2 regions of the Rhodococcus sp. 4CII genome follow, and region 1 is predicted to be linked to the other one. Evidence: riboswitches for the same ligand, from Rfam matches in the RefSeq annotation. Region 1 holds a riboswitch; the other holds the start of a gene.
The links. Region 1 has a riboswitch for glycine ahead of gcvP (aminomethyl-transferring glycine dehydrogenase). Riboswitches for the same ligand answer to the same signal wherever they lie in the genome.
Positions count from the first base shown of each region.

Region 1 (7,243 bases):
GGAGCCCTTCGGTCTCCACGGCCGCGATCTGCGGCGGCCGACGGGGACACGGAGGCATGGCGCTCCCCTGCGCCGTTCGGGGGCGCGCCATTGTTTCGGACCGCGTTTCCGAAAGGACAGACGAACGCGACGCTTTCTTTCGGCGCCTGTGGGGTGAAATCTGCGCGGGGTCAATCGGTCTGAGCCTCATTCACCTCAAATAGTGGTACGTCTCACTCGGCTGAGAGCTTGAGCCATATGTGATCACAGATTACGTTCGTGTTACCGAAATGTAAGCGACAGAGTCACTCATGGTCGCGATGCACACCAGATCTTCGGTCCCAGTAGTGGTTCGTTTCCCGGCGGCTGGCGACAGCGCCCGGAACCCGGTGCAGTCCGGGCGAATCGGTACAGGTGACGGGATTCACCCAGAATCCACGAGTACGGCAGTGGAGGAGTTGTTGTTGTGGGAGCGACCAAGGCGAGCCGAAGTGCCACCGCGGCGGGGCTGTTGGCGATTGTGTTGTGGAGTTCGATGGTCGGAATGATCCGTCTGGTCACCGATAGCCTGGGAGCGATCGGCGGTGCCGCGATGATCTACTCCTGCTGCGCGATTCTGTTGTCGGTGACTGTGGGATGGCCCAAGTTCAAGGACTTCAGCCGGACGTATCTCGTCACAGGTGCCGTGATGTTTGCCGCGTACGAGGTGTGCTTCGCCCTCGCAATCGGACTGGCCGATACCCCGAGGCAGGCAATCGAAGTCGGGATCGTCAACTATCTGTGGCCCAGCCTGACGGTGGTGTTCGCGATCGTGTTCGCCGGCCAGAAGGCTTCGCGCCTGATTCTGCCCGGCATCGCGCTGTCCGTGGCCGGCATTGCAGTGGTTCTCGGCGGTGACACCGGGCTGGACATCACCGGCACCATCGACAACGTGCGCTCGAACCCCCTGAGTTATGCTCTCGCGTTCGCCGGCGCACTGATCTGGGCGGGCTACTGCACCGTCACCAAGATGTTCGCGAACGGGAACAACGGCATCACGCCGTTCTTTACGCTGACGGCCGTGTCGTTCTGGTGCATGTACCTCCTGTCAGGCCGCGAGCCCATGCACCTGAGCTTCACCGCAATCGCGGCGACCGTGGTGGCGGCCTGCGCGATCGGCTTCGGCTATGCCCTGTGGAATGTCGGAATCCTTCGCGGAAACATGACGTTGCTCGCCGCGGCCTCGTACTTCACGCCCGTACTGTCCGCCGCCTTCTCGTCATTGATGTTGGCCACGGCACTCGGGCTCACCTTCTGGGTGGGAACCGCCGTGGTGTGCATCGGGGCAATCCTGTGCTGGCTGGCTACCCGCGAACCGAAGGCAGCCGTCGAACTTCCCGAAGAGACCAGCGCACTCGACGAGCAGATTTTCGACGAGCAGCCGGTCGAGGAGACGAGTGTCGAAGAGCCCCTTGTGGTTCGTTCGCTGCTCGATACGCGCGTGGAATGCGCGGTCACCATCGTCAGCGATCACCATTCGGCACCTCGGGTGCCGGTCGACGCCCGGTCAGGAAGCTAACGCCCCAGCAGGACCCCCATGTGAGCGGCAAAGCGTGCGTCAGCACACTTTGCCGCTCACCTGCGTTTCAGGCGTGGACGTGCAGAGGCTTGCCGGCCACGGCGAGTAGGGCCTCACCGAGTGCCTCGCCCTGGGTGGGATGGGCGTGCACGAATTTCGCCGCCTGGGCGGCCTCGACCTGGAAGTTGTAAAGCAGCTGCGCCTCACCGATCAGCTCGCCGACGCGGTCGCCGACCATGTGCACGCCGACGACGACACCATCCGGCGCCACCACGAGTGTGACCGCTCCCGACGTCTTCAGGATCTGACTCTTGCCGTTGCCGGCGAGGTCATAAGTGACGGTCTCGACGTCCCCACCGAATTTCTCGCGTGCCGCGCTCACCGTCAGCCCGACCGACGCCACCTCGGGGTGGGAGTAGGTGACCCGCGGGATCCCGGTCTCGTCGATGACGTCCGGACGGAGTCCGGCGATCTCCTCTGCCACGAAGATGCCCTGCTGGAAACCGCGGTGCGCAAGCTGCAGCCCGGCGACGATGTCGCCGACCGCGTAGACGTTCGGCACCGTGGTGCGCAGTCGGTCGCTGGTCACCACGAATCCCCGATCGAGGACCACTCCGGTCTGTTCGTATCCCATCGAGTCGGTGTTCGGACCGCGCCCGACCGCGACCAGCACGACGTCGGCGTCGAGCACGTCCCCGGAGTCGAGAGTGACGGACACCGAATCGTCGTCCTGCGTCACGTCCGTTACCCGCACACCTGTCTTCGCGGCGATCTTGCGACGACGGAAGGCGCGCTCGAGGTACTTGGAGACGGTCTCGTCCTCGTTCGGCACCAGTCTGGGCATCGCCTCGACGATCGTGACCGACGCACCGAACGACGCCCACACACTCGCGAATTCGACGCCGATGACACCGCCGCCGAGGATGATCGCCTTCTTCGGGACCGACGGCAGCACGAGCGCCTCGTCGCTGGTGACGACCCTGCCGCCGATGGCGATGCCCGGCACCGTCTTCGGCGACGATCCCGTTGCCAGAACCACGGCGGCACCGGTGATCAGCTCGCCGTCGACCTCGACACCGTTGGGCCCGACCAACCGTCCGCGACCGTTGACGACGGTGATGCCGTGCGAGTCGACGAGGCCCTGGAGTCCCTTGTGCAGCCGGGTGACGATCGTGTTCTTGTAGCTCAGCACCTTCTCGAGGTCGACTCCGCCGAACGTGACCTCGACACCGAACTGTGACGCCGTGCGGGCACTGTCGGCGACTTCGGCGGCGTGCAGCAGGGCCTTGGTCGGGATGCACCCCTGATGCAGGCAGGTGCCTCCGAGCTCGTTCTCTTCGATCAGGATCACCGAGCGGCCGAGTTCGGCCGAGCGGATCGCGGCCGCGTAACCGCCGGAACCACCACCGAGGATGACGACGTCTGCAGATCTGGACATGAGTAACTCCTAGCTGGACAGGATGAGGGGTGTGAGGTCAGTGGGTCGAGGTGGCGGCGACGGCCTCCGCGTGCAGACGGCCGGCCCGGTACGACGACCGGACGAGCGGACCGGACAGCACACCGAGGAATCCGATCTCGCGGGCGGTTTGGTCGAGCATCACGAACTCCTCGGGTTTCGCCCACCGCTCCACCGGATGGTGCCGGGCCGACGGCCGCAGATATTGGGTGATCGTGATCAACTGGCAGCCGGCCGCGTGCAGGTCCCGCAGAGCCTGGATCACTTCGTCCGTGGTCTCCCCCAACCCGAGGATCAGATTCGACTTGGTGATCAGGCCGGCCTCCCTCGCCCGGGTGATCACGTCGAGGGAACGCTCGTAGGTGAACCCGGGCCGGATACGACGGAACACCCGGGGAACGGTCTCCACGTTGTGCGCCAGCACTTCCGGGCGGGTGTCGAACACTTCGCGGAGCTGCTCCGGGTTCGCGTTGAAGTCGGGAACGAGCAGTTCGACGCCGGTTCCCGGGCACAGCGCGTGGATCTGCCGCACTGTCTCGGCGTACAGCCACGCGCCGCCGTCGGGTTGATCGTCGCGGGCGACGCCGGTGACGGTGGCGTACCGGAGCCCCATCGTCTGGACCGATTCCGCGACACGCCTCGGCTCGCCCCGATCCAGTTCTGCCGGCTTGCCGGTGTCGATCTGGCAGAAGTCGCACCGCCGGGTGCACTGGCTCCCACCGATGAGGAAGGTCGCCTCCCGGTCCTCCCAGCATTCGAAGATGTTGGGACATCCCGCTTCCTGACACACTGTGTGCAGATCCTCGCGCTCGACGAGCGCGGCGAGCTTCCGGTATTCGGGTCCGGTGCGCATCTGCACCTTCATCCACGGCGGTTTGCGTTCGACCGGTGTCTGAGCATTGCGGACTTCGAGTCGGAGCAGGCGGCGGGTGGCCGGGGATGTTTCCGATGTGGTCATTGGGGGGCTCCTTCGATCAGCCGAGACCGATCGGTATGGAATGTCGGGCGGCGCGGGCAGCACCGCTCGACCGGGAGTGTGAGGGAAGGCGAGCACGCGGCGACAACCGTTGCAATTGCGGTGATCTGGGCTCTCATCGATCGGCGTGTGCGGTCACGTCCGAGCGAAGATCAGTCGAGGATGCCAAACGACGAGGCGTTTTGGCAAGATCGTCGCCGCCCGGCGACCGCGGAGCAGCCCGGGGAGACAAACCCGCCACGCGTGTGTACTGTTTGGCCAACCACAACTGAAGACGCCGTTGACGCGCAGCGGGAGAACCTCCGTTTTCGGAGGCGCCGTAGGAGCAAGTTCCTCCCCGGGAATCTCTCAGGCCCCAGTACCGCAGCGTAGAGGCAACTCTGGAGAACAGAATCGGCCCAGGCCGGTACTTACCGAAGGTGAAGAGCACGCCGTAGCTGCGGTGGGCCCAAACTCTCAGGTTTCAGGACAGAGCGGGGAGGTGCCCCCAGTCGACGTCCGGTGCGGTCCGGACTCAACGAAACCGGAGTCACCTCGTGCCAGTCGAAAGCCGTCACGCGCGCCACGACGCGCCGCTCACCAGCGATTTTCCGTCTCGCCACATCGGTCCCGACGCGTCCGCCACCGAGCGCATGCTCGGCGCCCTCGGGTACGACACGCTCGATCAGCTCATCGATGCCGCCGTACCCGACCAGATCCGCAGCCCGGAGACCCTCGACCTGCCCGCGGCGCGGTCCGAGCAGCAGGTTCTCGCCGACCTTCGCACGCTGTCGGAGCGCAACGAGACCCGCGTGCAGATGATCGGCCTCGGATACTCCGACACCATCACCCCCGCGGTGTTGCGCCGGAACATGCTCGAGTCGCCCGCCTGGTACACCGCGTACACCCCGTACCAACCGGAGATCTCCCAGGGCAGGCTCGAGGCGCTGCTGACGTTCCAGACGGTTATCGAAGACCTGACGGCCCTCCCCCTCGCGGGCGCATCCCTGCTGGACGAGGCCACCGCGGTGATGGAAGCGGTGCTGCTGATGCGCCGCGCGAACAAGTCGAAGTCGTCGACTCCCCGCGTCGTCGTGGACGCCGACTGCCTGCCGCAGACCCTCGCAGTGGTGTGCGGCCGGGCCGGGTCGGTGGGCATCGAGGTCGAGGTGGCCGACCTCTCCGGAGGACTCCCGGACGGAGACCTGTTCGGCGTCGTGTTCCAGGCACCCGGCGCGAGCGGGCACGTGCGCGACCTGGCCCCGCTCATCGCCGCCGCCAAGGAGCGCGGGGCGCTCACCACGGTTGCCGCCGATCTGCTGTCGCTGACGCTCCTCACCCCGCCCGGTGAGCAGGGCGCCGACATCGCAGTCGGCTCCGCCCAGCGCTTCGGTGTGCCCCTGTTCTTCGGTGGTCCGCACGCCGGCTACATGGCGGTCCGCGGCGGTCTCGAGCGGATGCTCCCCGGCCGGCTGGTCGGGGTGTCCGTCGACGTCGACGGCAAGCCCGCATACCGGCTGGCGTTGCAGACCCGCGAACAGCACATCCGCCGCGACAAGGCGACCAGCAACATCTGTACCGCGCAGGCCCTGCTCGCCAACGTCGCCGCGATGTACGCCGCGTACCACGGCCCGGAAGGGTTGCGCGCCATCGCGACTCGGGTACACGCTCACGCGACCGCCGTCGCGGGCGGTCTGCGCACGGCCGGACATTCGGTGGTCCACGACAGCTTCTTCGACACCGTGCTGGTGCGCGTTCCGGCCCGGGCGCGCGAGGTCGTCGATCACGCCGACCGGGACGGCATCAACCTGCGACTGGTCGACGCGGACCACGTCGCGATCGCGTGCGACGAGTGCACCACCGACGAGATCGTGGACCGGGTCCTGTCCGCGTTCGGCGCGGGAGCCCAGGCGGGCACGGCGTCCGGGCTGCCACAGTCGCTGCTGCGGACGTCGAACTACCTGCGGCACCCCGTGTTCCACGAGCACCGGTCCGAAACGGCGATGCTGCGCTTCCTCCGTGCGCTGTCCGACAAGGATCTCGCTCTCGACCGCACCATGATCCCGCTCGGCTCGTGCACGATGAAGCTCAACTCCGCCGTGGAAATGGAACCGATCAGCTGGCCCGGTTTCGCGTCCATCCACCCGTACGCTCCGGTCGAGCAGACCAGCGGCTACCTGCAGCTGATCCGCGGGCTCGAGCGGTGGCTGGGCGAGATCACCGGGTACGACCGGGTCTCGTTGCAGCCCAATGCCGGATCGCAGGGCGAGCTCGCCGGGCTGCTCGCCATCAACGGCTACCACGAGAGCCGCGGCGACCTCAGCCGGGACATCTGCCTCATCCCGCAGTCCGCGCACGGCACCAATGCCGCCTCCGCGGTGCTCGCCGGCATGCGGGTGGTGGTGGTCGCGACGGCGTCGAACGGCAACATCGACCTGGACGATCTGCGCGCGAAGATCGCCGCGCACGAGGGCACGATCGCCGCGATCATGCTCACCTACCCGTCCACGCACGGCGTGTACGAGAACGACGTGCGGACGGTGTGCGATCTCGTGCACGAGGCCGGCGGTCAGGTGTACGTCGACGGTGCGAACCTCAACGCACTCGTCGGCCTGGCCCAGCCCGGCCAGTTCGGCGGCGACGTGTCGCACCTGAACCTGCACAAGACGTTCTGCATCCCGCACGGCGGCGGTGGGCCCGGCGTCGGCCCGGTCGCGGTGCGCAAGCACCTGGCCCCGTTCCTGCCCGGCAACCCGCTCGGCGGCGACCAGCTCGGCACCCCGGTGTCGGCGGCGAACTACGGGTCTGCCGGAATCCTGCCGATCACCTGGGCGTACATCGCGCTGATGGGCCCGGACGGGCTGACGGAGGCCACCAAGACCGCGGTGCTGTCCGCCAACTACGTCGCGAAGTCACTCGACGCGCACTTCCCCGTCCTGTACACCGGGCCGTCCGGTCTGGTGGCGCACGAGTGCATCCTGGACCTGCGCCCGGTCACGAAGGCGACCGGCGTGACCGCCGAGGACGTCGCAAAGCGGTTGATCGACTACGGTTTTCACGCCCCCACCCTGTCTTTCCCGGTCAACGGCACCCTGATGGTCGAGCCGACCGAATCCGAGGATCTGGCCGAACTCGACCGCTTCATCGAGGCGATGATCGCGATCCGCCGGGAAATCGATCTGGTCGGCGAGGGCGTGTGGCCGCTCGAGCGCAGCCCGCTGCGTCAGGCCCCGCACACCGCGGAGCAGGTCACCGCCGACACCTGGGATCTGCCCTACCCGCGCCACCTCGCCGC
Region 1 is NZ_JACCFE010000002.1:4,509,256-4,516,498, reverse strand. It holds gene yddG (aromatic amino acid DMT transporter YddG) at 446-1,537, shown strand; gene lpdA (dihydrolipoyl dehydrogenase) at 1,605-2,975, opposite strand; gene lipA (lipoyl synthase) at 3,013-3,951, opposite strand; glycine riboswitch at 4,251-4,343, shown strand; gene gcvP (aminomethyl-transferring glycine dehydrogenase) at 4,602-7,243, shown strand, end outside.

Region 2 (7,243 bases), 2.2 Mb from region 1:
CCCCGCACTGTGGATTCCCTCCAGCTCGCATTCCGTCAAGCAGCTGGCAGCGGCCGGAGTCGTCAGCGGCGAAGCGCGTCCCCTCGCCACCAGCCCGGTGGTGCTTGCGGTCCGGACGGCGTTCGCCGGCGCACCGGCGACCGCGGCGATCGACTGGAAAGACCTGCCGTCGCTGCAGACGGGACGTGATTCCCTCGCGTCTCTCGGGTTGTCCGGCTGGGGCAGCCTGGGCATGGCGCTTCCCGTCGGGCCCGGTGCCGAGAGCACGGAGATGGCGGTCGAAGCGGTCACTGCATCGGTCACGGGGAGCACCACTGGTCCGGTGACGGACGAGCAGGCACGTTCGGTCCCGGTGACGTCGGCACTCACCGGTCTGGCGCTCGGCTACGAGACGACCTCGGGGACGAAACCCGCCACGACGCGTGATGCGCTCACCGCACTTGCGGAGCAGGGTGACCCCGCCACCTCCGCCGTCCACACCGTCGCGGCCACCGAGCAGCAGGTCTACCAGACGTTGCGCGACGCACCCGGAGCCGACATCACCGCATTCATCCCGAAGGGCCCGACTCCTGTGGCAGATCACCCGGCGGCCGTCCTGGCCGGTCCCGCCGTCGACGAGACGCAGAGCCGCGCCGCCGCGCAGTTCGCGGAGTTCGTCCGACAGCCCGAACAGGCTCAGGTCCTGGCCGACGCCGGTTTCCGGGTCGAGGGATCGGCCCGCCCCGGCGACACCACGCTGGCCTTTCCCGGTCTCGGTCCCATCCTGGTCCCTGCCGACGCCACCGCGGCGACCGAGCTGATGCGCGTGATCCGGAACCCGGTCACCGCACGCACCTCGACCGTCCTGCTCGACCTGTCCAGCTCGATGGGACAGGTCGAGGGGTCGTCGACCCGCCTGGAGAACACGACGTCAGCGCTCGCGGCGCACGTCGACCGGTCTCCGGACACCTCGAACCTCGGACTGTGGGAGTACAGCACGGCGCTCGACGGCTCGCGGCCCTACACGACGGTGGTCGCCACCGGTCCCCTCTCCGCAGGCGGTTTCACCGAGGGCACACGCAGGCAGGCCCTCGACGCGCGGCTGGCCAAGGCGACACCGGCCACCGGGTCCTCGACGTACACGTCTCTCGAAGCCGCCTACAAGAGTGCCGTCGACGGGTACACGGCAGGACGCACCAATTCGGTTCTGCTCGTCACCGACGGCGCCAACGACGATTCGGTGTCGCGCGCGGACCTGCTGTCCGCCATCGCCGCGGCCTCGAGTTCGTCCAAGCCGGTGCGCATCGACGTCGTGACGATAGGCCAGAATCCCGACCTCAACACGTTGCAGGCGCTGGCCGATCGCACCGGTGGGTCGCTGGAGAAAGTCGCGTCGTCGGACGGAGCGGCGTTGCCGACCGCGATCAGCAAGCTGCTGTCGTGACGCGGCTTCTCGTCTTCGCGGTCTTCCTCGCACTCGTCACGTGGTGGCTTCATCGGCGACTCGTCCGGGCCACCGGGTTGGGACGTCCGTGGTCGCGGGTCGTGGACCTGACGCTCGTCGTGCTGTGGATTCTCGCCGTCGTCGGCGTCGGCAGCGGCGAAGCCTTCGATCCGGGGTGGGCGCGTCCGCCGGGGTGGGTGGGCTGGGTGTGGCTCGGCGCGATGTTCTATCTGGTGCTCGGGCTGCTCGTTGTCGCCCTGGTGTCCTTGCTGAGCAGGCTGTTCGCCCGCCTGCGCGGTACCGGGAACACCGAACAGGTCGATCTGTCGCGTCGACGCGGCCTGCGCATCGCGACCGCTGCCGTCGTGGTGGGTGCCGTCGGCGCCGCCGTTTACGGGGTGTCGGAGGCTGCGCGACCACGGATCGTGCGCGTCCGGGTGCCACTGCGGCGCCTGCCCGCCGAATTCGACGGTGTGCGTGTGGCGCTCGTGTCCGACCTCCACGTCGGCCCGGCGCGGGGAGTGGATTTCACCCGCCGTGTCGTCGATCTGGTGAACTCCGAGAAGCCGGATCTGGTTGCGATTGCGGGCGATCTGGTCGACGGGACCGTCGCGAAGGTGTCGCCCGACCTGCAACCGCTCGGCGACCTCGACGCCCCGCTGGGGGTGTTCGGGGTCAGCGGCAATCACGAGTTCTACGCCGACGACGGTGGCCGGTGGCTGGATGTGTGGGATCGTCTGGGCATCCGGACGCTGCGCAACGAACACGCGACGCTCACCCGCGGCGGCGCCACCGTCGACATCGCGGGCATCCACGACTATTCGTCGCCGGCCCCGTACGAGCCGGACCTTCCCGCCGCGCTCGCCGGACGCGATCCGTCGAGGTTCGTCGTGCTACTTGCGCACGAGCCACGGCAGGCACTGGAGGCGTCGGATCTCGGTGTGGACCTGCAGTTGTCGGGGCACACGCACGGCGGGCAGATGTGGCCGCTGCGCTATCTGGTGCCGCTGCAGCAGCCGTCGGTGGCGGGTCTCGACCGGATCGGGAACACCGTCCTCTACACGACCCGTGGGGTGGGCGCGTGGGGTCCACCCGTGCGGGTGGGCGCCCCGCCGGAGATCACGATCCTCGAGTTGGTGCCAGAGGACTGACCTCGGCGGCGCCCGCCCCGCTGGAGCGGGACGGGCCGCCCTGCATCAGGCGCCTTCGAACGCGGAGATCGGCGGGCAGGAGCACACGAGGTTGCGGTCGCCGTGTGCGCCGTCGATGCGCCGCACCGCAGGCCACACCTTCGGCCGGGCCTTGCCGCGAGGGAACACGGCCGTCTCCCGGGTGTAGGGGTGGTTCCACTCCGCGGCCAGGCAGCCGGCCGTGTGCGGAGCCCCGCGCAGCGGGTTGTCGTCCACCGGCCATTCCCCCGCGCCCACGCGATCGATCTCGGCGCGGATCGCGATCATCGCCTCGCAGAAGGCATCGATCTCTTCCAGGTTCTCGCTCTCGGTGGGCTCCACCATCAGCGTGCCCGCCACCGGGAAGCTCATGGTCGGTGCGTGGAAACCGTAGTCGGCGAGGCGCTTTGCGACGTCGTCCACGGTCACACCGGTGTCCTTGGTGATCTGCCGGAGGTCGAGGATGCACTCGTGCGCCACCATTCCGCCCTCGCCGGTGTAGAGGACGGGGAAGTACTCGTCCAGGCGGCGCGCGATGTAGTTGGCCGAGGCGATGGCGGTCAGGCTTGCGCGGCGCAGTCCGACGGCGCCCATCATCCGGATGTACGCCCAGGTGATGGGAAGGATCGACGCGCTGCCGTAGGGGGCCGCGGAGATCGGCCCGGCGGTGCCGAGTTCGGGTGCGAGCGGATGTCCGGGCAGGAACGGCGTGAGGTGGGACCGCACGCCGATGGGACCGACACCGGGGCCGCCGCCGCCGTGCGGGATGCAGAACGTCTTGTGCAGATTGAGGTGGCTGACGTCGCCGCCGAACCGGCCCGGTCGGGCCAGGCCGACGAGGGCGTTGAGGTTGGCTCCGTCGACGTACACCTGGCCGCCGGCGTCGTGGACGGCGGCGCAGATGTCGGCGATCTCGTGCTCGTACACACCGTGCGTGGACGGGTAGGTGATCATGATCGCCGCGAGGCGCTCGGCGTGGTCGGCGATCTTCGCCCGCAGATCGTCCAGGTCGACGTCACCGTTCGGGCGGCAGGCGACGACCTCGACGCGCATCCCGGCCATGACCGCGGACGCGGCATTGGTGCCGTGGGCGCTCGACGGGATGAGGCAGGTGTCGCGGTGGTCGTCACCCCGGCTGAGGTGGTAGTTGCGGATCGCGAGCAGTCCCGCGTACTCGCCCTGGCTTCCGGCGTTCGGCTGCAGACTCACCGCGTCGTACCCGGTGACGGCCACGAGCCAGTTCTCGAGGTCCTTGATGATGCGGAGGATGCCCGGGGTGTCCCCGGTCGGCGCGAAGGGGTGCAGTCCGGCGAACGCGGGCCAGGTGATCGCTTCCATCTCGGCGGTGGCGTTGAGCTTCATCGTGCACGAGCCGAGCGGGATCATGCTGCGGTCGAGCGCAATGTCCTTGTCGGACAACGCCCGCAGGTAGCGCAGCATGGCCGTCTCGGTCCGGTAGCGCGTGAATGCCTCGTGCTGGAGGTAGTCGGATCCGCGGAGCTGCGCGTCCGGGACCGCCGTGCCCGTGGCCGCGGCCACGGCGCCGTCGCCGCCGAACGCCGCCAGCACGTGGGCCACGTCCTCCGCGGTGGTGGCCTCGTCGCACGCAACGGCGACGTGATCGGCGTCGACGAGCCGCAGGTTGATGCCGGCGGCCTTCGCCTGCGCCACGACATCCGACGCGCGGCCGTCGACCCGCACGAGAATCGTGTCGAAGAAGTGCTCGTGGACGACCCGGGCCCCGGTCTTGCGGAGTGCGGCAGCCAGGGAGTGTGCCGTGTTCGCGACGCGCAGCGCGATCGCCTTCAGCCCCTCGGCGCCGTGGTAGCTGGCGTACATGGCCGCGAGAATCGCCAGCAGCACCTGAGCGGTGCAGATGTTCGACGTGGCCTTCTCGCGGCGGATGTGCTGCTCGCGCGTCTGCAGCGCCAGCCGGTAGGCCTTGTCTCCGTCCGCGTCGACGGAGACGCCCACCAGACGGCCGGGGAGCTGCCGCGCGTGCTTGGTGTGTACGGCGAGGTAGCCGGCGTGCGGGCCGCCGAAGCCCATCGGGACACCGAAACGCTGGGTGGTGCCGAAGCAGGCGTCCGCACCGATCTCGCCGGGCGGGGTGAGGAGGGTGAGCGACAGCAGGTCGGCACCGACGGCGACCAGCGCGCCGCGCTCGTGGGCGGCGGCGATCACGTCGGTGTAGTCGACGATGCGGCCGGACGCACCGGGCATCTGTCCGAGAACGCCGAAGAAGTCGCCATCTGGCAGTCCGGCAGCCAGGTCGGTTACGACGATCTCGATGCCGAGCGGCTCCGCCCGGGTCTCGACGACGGCGAGGGTCTGCGGGAACAGGTCCGCGTCGACCACGAAGCGCGGTGACTTGCTCTTGCTCGCGCGGCGCAGCAACGTCATCGCCTCGGCTGCGGCGGTGGCCTCGTCGAGCATCGACGAGTTGGCGACCTCCATGCCGGTCAGGTCGGCGACCATCGTCTGGAAGTTGAGGAGGGCTTCGAGTCGGCCCTGGCTGATCTCGGGCTGGTACGGCGTGTAGGCGGTGTACCAGGCCGGGTTCTCGATGATGTTCCTGATCAGGACCGGCGGGGTGAGGGTGTCGTAGTAGCCGAGACCGATCATCGACGTCGCCACGGTGTTCTGGGCGGCGAGCGCAGACAGTTCGGCGAGCGCTTCGTGCTCGGAGACCGGCGCGGGCAAGGCGTCGAGACCGTCGGCGATGCCATCGGTGACGCCGTCCAGGATGACGGCAGGGACGGCCTTCGCTGCGAGATCGTCGAGCGATTCGGCTCCGACCAGTTCGAGAATGTGCGCGAGTTCCGCAGCGTTCGGGCCGACATGACGATCGGCGAATGTACGGCTTCCAGCGTCGATCACGACAACTCCCAAGCAGTTCGGAGGATCAGGACACGCCCCGCGTCGGCGGAACGTCCCTCCCCCTCTGTCGCCTGCTCTCGTCGAGCGCCTGAGAGATTCGGTACCGTCGTTCGCATGCGACGACGGCCCTTTCCCCGTGGGCGGGTGGGTGCTCCCACCGCTTTCCAGAGACGTCGGAGCCCGCACGGTCCTGTCTGCCTGAGAGATTGACGGGGAGGTGTTGCTCCTTCGGCGCCCGAACTCCCGCACACACTGTTTCTGTGCATGCAGTGCCCGGAACTCTCCCGCACGGCGTCGACGCACCGCCAGTCTATGTCACCGCTGCGGATGGCGGCGCAGGCAGCGTCCCGCTCGGATGGATGGAACCTACCCCGTCTTGCGGCTCACGCGGTTCTTGCGCCGCGACGCCAGTTCGTCCTCCGGGCTCTGCTCACTGTCGCCGCCGTCGGCCCGCTCGGCCGGGAAATCGGCGATGGTGCCGGTCAGTTCGCGCATCGCACCGCTGACCGCGATGCCGAACACGCCCTGCCCGCCCTGCAGCAGATCGACGACCTCTTCGGCGGACGTGCACTCGTAGACAGTGGTCCCGTCCGAGAAGAGTGTGATCTTCGCCAAGTCCCGCACTCCGCGCTTCCGGAGGTGGTCGACGGCCACGCGAATGTTCTGCAAGGATATTCCGGTGTCGAGCAGACGCTTGACGATCTTGAGGACGAGGATGTCTTTGAACGAGTACAGCCGCTGGCTTCCCGAACCCGCGGCGCCACGAATGGACGGCACCACGAGGGATGTGCGCGCCCAGTAATCGAGCTGGCGGTACGTGATTCCCGCGATCTGGCAGGCGATGGGGACGCGGTATCCGACGAGGTCGTCGGGCACGGAATCGTCCGGGAAGAGGCCCGGCTGGATCTCTTCGGAGCTGAACTCGGGCTCGGCAACGACGTCGCCGGGCGCAAGATTCAGCGCATTCTCCTGCGGCCGATCTCCCACTGACTACTCCCTCTCGCATGTTGCACTGAACCCGACGATCAGTGCGCCTGTGACGCGCGTCGCCAGTGTCCGCGACGAACCGCGGCACATCGGGCGGCGTGAACGCCACCAGTGACATCGAGCAAGTCCGTACCCTGAACCTACTCAGCGTACGCCCGATGCAATCTGCAGGGCAGAAAATCACTGCACTGAACGCTATGACTCCGAGGAGACCGGGTCAACGCAACGCGCCGGAAGAACCTCAACCGATACTGCGCGCCGAGGCTCATCCGCAGGGTGCAAGCTAGCCGTCAGTGGCCTTGAAATCGTCCGGCGACACGGACTCGAGGAATTCCTTGAACTTCTCGACCTCGTCTTCGCGCTCGTCCGGCATGACCAGACCGGCCTCGGTGAGCACCGCTTCTTCCGCGAAGATCGGCACCCCGATCCGGAGTGCGATGGCGATGGAATCGGACGGCCGGGCAGAGACCCGGGTGTTCTGGTCGAACACGAGGTCGGCATAGAACGTGCCCTCGCGGAGGTCCACGATGCGAACCTCTTTCAGAGTGCGTCCGAAAGCTTCGATCAGGTTCTTGATCAGGTCGTGGGTCAGCGGGCGCGCCGGCTCGACCCCCTGCTGTTCGAGCGCGATCGCGGTGGCCTCGGTCTGACCGATCCAGATGGGGAGGTACCGCTCGCCGTCGGTTTCACGCAACAGCAGAACAGGCTGACTTTGGGGCTGCTCGACACGAACTCCGATCACGTGCATTTCGCTCATCGCGTCTGCCTCCACCCTGCAATGGTC
Region 2 is NZ_JACCFE010000002.1:6,732,014-6,739,256, reverse strand. It holds gene H0B43_RS32080 (substrate-binding domain-containing protein) at 1-1,423, shown strand, start outside; gene H0B43_RS32075 (metallophosphoesterase) at 1,420-2,574, shown strand; gene gcvP (aminomethyl-transferring glycine dehydrogenase) at 2,620-5,472, opposite strand; glycine riboswitch at 5,648-5,769, opposite strand; gene H0B43_RS32065 (MerR family transcriptional regulator) at 5,839-6,459, opposite strand; gene H0B43_RS32060 (bifunctional nuclease family protein) at 6,743-7,216, opposite strand.
Region 2: linked by a shared signal. The riboswitch ahead of gcvP (aminomethyl-transferring glycine dehydrogenase) and the one ahead of gcvP (aminomethyl-transferring glycine dehydrogenase) in region 1 are both predicted to bind glycine.